DNA from 2 places in the Listeria sp. Marseille-Q6474 genome. Region 2 is predicted to be linked to the other one. Evidence: riboswitches for the same ligand, from Rfam matches in the RefSeq annotation. Region 2 holds a riboswitch; the other holds the start of a gene.

Region 1 (3,125 bases), 240 kb from region 2:
ACCGACCAGGATATGGGCCGAAGTAGTGCGCGCCATCTTGTTTCACTTCAAATACAACTTCGATATGCGGATTTTTCTCATTCGTGATTTTAATATAGGGATAACTCGTTCCTTCTTTTAACTGGATATTGAAAGGAGGTTGATATTTTTGAATTAAAATCATCTCGAGAAGTAGTGCCTCTTTTTCGGAAGTAGTGATAATTAGTTCTAAATCACGAATTTGTCTTACAAGTCTTGCTGTTTTACCGATTTGTTTACTATGAAAATAAGACTTTACACGGTTTTTTAAACATTTAGATTTGCCAATATAAAGTATTTCGTTATTTTCATCTCTATAAATATAGCAACCTGGTGATTCAGGTAATAAGGTTAATTTGGTTTGTAATTTGTCATCCAAAGGGCTTCCCCTCCTTCTAGAACATCTATTCTATTCCTACTTGCTGTTTTTGTAAAGACGAAAAAAGAACTAGCCTAGGCCAGTTCTTCTTATTCGTTATTTTCCCCAAACGTCTTCTGCGATTTTGACGACGTAACGTAATTTGTTCCATTGCTCTTCTTCACTTAAAATATTGCCTTCTTCTGTAGAGGCGAATCCGCACTGTGGGCTAAGGCATAATTGGTTTAGCGGCACAATCTCACTCGCTTCTTTAATTCGTGCTTTGATTGCCGTTTCATCTTCTAAATCCCCTGTTTTAGAGGTGATTAAGCCGAGAACGATTTTCAAATCTGGGCGCGCTACATATTTTAGTGGTGAAAAATCTCCAGAACGTTCATTATCATATTCTAAAAAGAAACCATCGATATTTAGTTTGCCAAATAATGTTTCTGCAACTGGTCCATAACCGCCTTCTGCTATCCATGTAGAGCGGAAATTCCCACGACAAATGTGCATCGTAATAACCATATCTGCTGGTTTATACTTGATAGATTCATTGATAAGCGTTTTATATGTTTCTTGCAGTGTATCGGGGTCAAAACCTCGCTCACGCACGACTTCACGCTGTTCATCAGAGCATAAATAGCTCCACGATGTATCATCTAATTGTAAATAACGACAACCGGCATCATAAAAGGCTTGAATCGCTTTTTGATAAGCAGCCGCTAAATCAGCCACAAATTTATCAGCATCGTCTATATATGGCTGATACTCCATGTCACCACGATAATGAAGCATCGCCGGACTTGGAATCGTTTGTTTTGCTACATGATTTTCACCAACGGCTTCTTTTAGGAAAATAAAATCTTCTATAAATGGATGCGTCGTGAAATCAATTGGACCTGTAATTTTCACCGAATGAGATTTTGTTTGGACTTTGCTAAATTGAATGCCTCCCGCCGCATCGTATCCTTCTACCCCATCCAAATTCTCTAAGAAATCAAAATGCCACCAAGCGCGGCGAAATTCGCCATCAGTAATTGCTTTTAAACCCACTTCTTTTTGTTTTTCAACAATGTACTTGATTTCTTCATTTTCAATTTCACGTAATTCTTGAGTTGTAATTTCGCCACTTTGGAATTTCTCGCGTGCCTCTTTAATTGCCTTTGTCCGCAAAATACTTCCAACATGATCTGCATAAAATGGTGCCACTTGATTCATTTTCTTCTCCTCAATTCTAGTTATTTTTATGTACAAAAAAACTTTCCCCCAAAAGACAGCTTTTAAGGGAAAGAGTGATTTACCTGTTTCGCGTGCCTTATCTGTCAGTGATACTGCTGGATTTGGCACCGTGAAAAGTCCGGTTGCCAAGGCTTCACTGGGCCAGAACCCTCCACCTTTCTTGATAAGTTACTATGTAATTGGTTCTTATTATATCGTTTACTTCTTGTAATTGTCAAATTTATTTCTGAATATTTATGCTTCTGCGATAACTTCGATTTCAATGTCAGCATCAAGCGGTAACTTGGCTACTTGGAAAGCACTTCTCGCTGGGAAATCGCTGGAAAAGAAAGTAGCGTATACTTCATTCACAGCTGTAAAATCATTTAAATCTTTGAAGAAAACGGTCGCTTTAATGATTTTGTCTAGTCCAGAACCAGCTTCTTCTAGTACGGCTGCTAAATTTTTAAAAGCTTGCTCAGCTTGTTTTGTTGCGCCTTTTGCTAATTCTCCAGTTGCTGGGTTAATACCAAGTTGACCTGATGTGAAAATAAGTCCATTCACTTTTACAGCTTGTGAATATGGTCCGAGTGCTTTTGGGGCTGACGAGGTTTGAATAATTTCTTTTGCCATTTTATCCCTGCTTTCTTTTGTGGTATGCTTTTATTCTAATCAATAAAGTTAGTTTTAGCAATAAAGGGGGATTTCCAGATGATTTTAACGATATATTTAATCGCGATAACACTTATTTCTTTTCTATTATTCGCTGTTGATAAACGGAAAGCAATTAAACACGCATACCGGATACCTGAGTCGGTACTACTGCTCTCTGCATTTCTTGGTGGTGCCTTTGGTAGTTGGATGTCGATGCAGTTGTTTCACCATAAAACGCAAAAGCCGAAGTTTCGGATTTTAGTTCCGCTTGCGATGGTTTGGACTGTAGGGGTTTTGGTTTGGTGGTTGTACTGAATTAACAAGCTAAATTTGTCGATTTTTTAGCTTTTATAATGTTCAAATTCCCAGCAGAAATAGTTTTGCAGTGCTTGACATGAGTCATTCCAATTGTCTTTTAAACATGATTTCTATCTTTGATAAAAGTAATTCATAGCTATATTTTAACAGTCTTTTTGTACAGTTCTTAAAATTAGTAAAACACTATAACAAATCTATTATGTCTAATAGTAAAAAATACCGACCAGAGAAAACTGGTCGGTATTTTTATTCTTACTATCTTTTATTAGTTTTTCCTTCTTAATTTCTTTCTACCTCTCATTACCAACAAGAGCATGCTTAGAACAAGTAAGCTCATGCCTGTCCAGATTACCCAAGTGTTTGTTTGGTCACCTGTTTTTGGTAATGGTTTTGCTGCTTCATATGTTGTTGTATGTTGCTTGTTATCAACTACTTTTAATGGTGTTTTTTCTACTGATGGTTTTACTGGATTTGTAGGTCCTGTTGGGTCTGATGGGTCAACAGGTTTTACATTTTCTGCTTTTACTTGAATGTTAGCTGTAACAGAAAGTTGTTC
Region 2 (3,125 bases):
CAAAATACAATTATCGCGTGAGGCAGAAAGTGTCCCATACGTTTCATAGCCAACTAAAACTGGACTTAATGTTTCCCCGTTTTCAAGTAGAAGAGGACTTTTTTGAAATAGTTCTTTTTGCTGTAAGGTCACTTCTCTTCACTTCCTCCTAAATTTGCTCTAGTGCTTTCGTTAAATCTTGAATAATATCATCCGCATTTTCGATTCCGATAGAAAGACGGATGGATTCTGGTTTAACGCCAGCTGTTAATTGTTGTTCTTCGCTTAGTTGTTGATGAGTCGTTGATGCTGGGTGGATTATAAGCGACTTGGCATCACCCACATTTGCTAGATGTGAGAATAACTCCACAGATTCGATAACCTTTTTCCCAGCCGCGTAACCACCCTTAACGCCAAAAGTGAAAATGGAACCGGGTCCTTTTGGTAAATATTTTTGCGCTAAATCGTGGTATTTGTTGTCTTTTAAGCCAGGATAATTAACCCAAGCAACTTTTGGATGGTCATTTAAGAAATTCGCTACTTGTTTCGCATTTTTCACGTGTTGCTCAAGTCGTAAAGATAATGTTTCTAGCCCTAAAATGAGCAAGAAGGCGTTGAACGGGGAAAGTGCGGCACCAGTGTCACGAAGGAGCGAGACACGGAGCTTGGTAATATAGGCCGCTGCACCAACATCATTTGTATAAGACAGCCCGTTATAACTATCATCAGGTACAACGAGTTTTGGAAACTTCCCATTTGCCCAGTTAAATTTACCGGAGTCAATAACAGCGCCACCAATTGCAACCCCGTGACCACCGATAAATTTCGTTGCCGAGTAAACGACAATATCTGCGCCAAAATCAAATGGGCGATTTAAATAAGCGGTCGCAAAAGTATTATCAACAATTAGCGGGACATCCGATGCGTGCGCTATCTCAGCTACTTTTTCAATATCAATAATATTAATATCAGGATTCCCAATCGTTTCAATGAATACGGCTTTCGTATTTTCTTTAATTGCTTTTTCAAAATTTTCAGGTTCGTTAGGGTCTACAAAAGTAACATCAATGCCAAATGTTTTAAATGTATGAGAGAAAAGAGTGTGTGTGCCACCATAAAGCGTTGCTGCTGCGACGATATGATCTCCGGAACCAGCAATATTTAAAATCGAGTAAGTAATAGCGGCCATGCCAGAAGCCGTTGCAACAGCGCCAATGCCACCTTCAAGTAAAGTTAATCGTTCTTCTAAAACAGCTGTAGTCGGATTCATAATTCGTGTATAAATATTTCCAGTTTCCTGTAAACCAAATAAGGCTGCGGCATGTTCTGGGCTATCAAATGTATACGATGTTGTTTGATAAATTGGCACAGCTCTAGAATGCGTATCTCCGTCCGGTGTATGTCCGCCGTGTACTTGAATTGTTTCGAATTTATACTCATTACTCATAAAATCCACTCCTCTTTAATATGTATTTATCAGTAATTTCCATCAAAAAACCTCCCTAGCAGTATATAAGCCGCCAGAGAGGATAGAGTTTCCTAAACTTGGATTTCCGACTTATCTTTCAGAATATACTGCTGGAATTAGCACCGTGAAAATAAATTCCGGTTGCTAAGGCTTCAAAGGGCCAGTCCCTCCACCTTTCGTGATAAGAAAATACTATTAAATTAAGTTATATATTACGCTGGATGAAACAAATTGTCAACTAAGTATTTAAAAAGTCCAAAAATAGCACTTGTGTGTGGAATTTTTGTGACAAAGCTGTTTTTTAGACTAATATTTCATTTTAAAAAGGTTTTAAAATCCATTTTTTAGGCTATTATAGTTAAGACTAATTATATTTCATTAAAAGTGGGGTTAGATTAGCACAAATAAAGGGGAGTTGAAATAAAAATGAAGACATTTACACGTATTCTTGTTTTATTAGCAGGGATTGCGATGATTGTACTTGGAATTTGGTTCTTATTCCATCCGGCTATTTCATTATTAACATCAGCTTTTATGCTTGGTTTCTTATTACTGATTTCTGGTATTTTCCACACATTCTCTTACTTTTCAGACAGAAAATCACAAAATGTTTCTGGTTGGGTACTAGCTGACGGGATTTTATCCATCTTACTAGGTTTCTTGTTATTATTTAATGAATTTGCTGGACCAGAAATAATTGTATTACTTTTTAGCATGTGGGTATTATTCGCTGGTATCATGCGTACTGTTGGTGCATTTACAGCCAAGCAAAACAATATACAAGGTTGGGGTTGGATTTTAACCATTGGTCTTATTGGTATCGTTGTAGGATTTATCGCTCTGTTTAATCCAATTGTTTCTGTGATTGGAGTAATAATTGTTGTAGCAACATTCTTCATCGTTCAAGGTATCGGCGCAATCGCGACATTCTTCTTTATTGGTAAAAATAGTTAATAAAAAAGAAGCTATCTAACTAAGATAGCTTCTTTTCATTATGCATATTTTTACGAAATACTATTAGAAAAAAAGTATTCATTTTACACTCATATGTAAGGTTCGTGATTTTCTTTTAGTTTTTGCTTATGAATCTCGAAATTATTAACACGCCAAGGTTTTGGCGAAAGCGCAATAATTCCATCTTCTTCTAGCTTTCGCAGGTTAGTTGCAACGTAAGCTCGAGCTAAATTTAGATAATTTCCCAAGATTTTTTGGGTGAAATAATAGGGAATCAAACAAGAACCATCCGACTCGATTCTTCCAAATCTCTCCCCACAAGCAATTAATCCCGCTAAAACTTTCTCGCTAGAAGGTAAATTAACGTAACCTTCCCGTTCTAACATAGGTGTAACCATACTTTGCATAAGTGCATTCATTTGCCAAAATACATCTGGTGAGCTTAAGAGTTTATTCAAAACATATTTACGTTCAAATTGATAAACACTAACTTCACTAATAGACGTATAGTTTGCAGGTGATTTGGCTCCTCCAAGTAATGTAAGCGGACCGATAGAATCTTGTTTACCTAAGAAGCTAATAATACTATCTTCTTTACACGTATTTTTACTCATCGAAACGACCCCGTCTTCAATAATATAAAAGTAAGTTGTTTCCGCGCCTTCTGTTAAGATTTTTTGGTTGCGTCTAAAACGAATTCTCTTATATGGAAGAACCGCTTCAT

The links. A riboswitch is a leader RNA that binds a small molecule or an ion and turns the genes downstream of it on or off. The one in region 2 is predicted to bind S-adenosylmethionine.
Region 1: linked by a shared signal. The riboswitch ahead of OC533_RS04160 (5-methyltetrahydropteroyltriglutamate--homocysteine S-methyltransferase) and the one ahead of OC533_RS05335 (O-acetylhomoserine aminocarboxypropyltransferase/cysteine synthase family protein) in region 2 are both predicted to bind S-adenosylmethionine.

Annotation. Positions count from the first base shown of each region.
Region 1 is NZ_CAMPPS010000001.1:816,612-819,736, forward strand. Features, by position in the region: gene uvrC (excinuclease ABC subunit UvrC) at 1-397, opposite strand, end outside; gene OC533_RS04160 (5-methyltetrahydropteroyltriglutamate--homocysteine S-methyltransferase) at 494-1,597, opposite strand; SAM riboswitch class I at 1,692-1,788, opposite strand; gene OC533_RS04165 (RidA family protein) at 1,853-2,230, opposite strand; gene OC533_RS04170 (DUF1294 domain-containing protein) at 2,309-2,566, shown strand; gene OC533_RS04175 (bacterial Ig-like domain-containing protein) at 2,835-3,125, opposite strand, start outside.
Region 2 is NZ_CAMPPS010000001.1:1,051,801-1,054,925, reverse strand. Features, by position in the region: gene metX (homoserine O-acetyltransferase) at 1-132, opposite strand, end outside; gene OC533_RS05335 (O-acetylhomoserine aminocarboxypropyltransferase/cysteine synthase family protein) at 149-1,426, opposite strand; SAM riboswitch class I at 1,535-1,635, opposite strand; gene OC533_RS05330 (HdeD family acid-resistance protein) at 1,874-2,401, shown strand; gene OC533_RS05325 (Crp/Fnr family transcriptional regulator) at 2,491-3,125, opposite strand, start outside.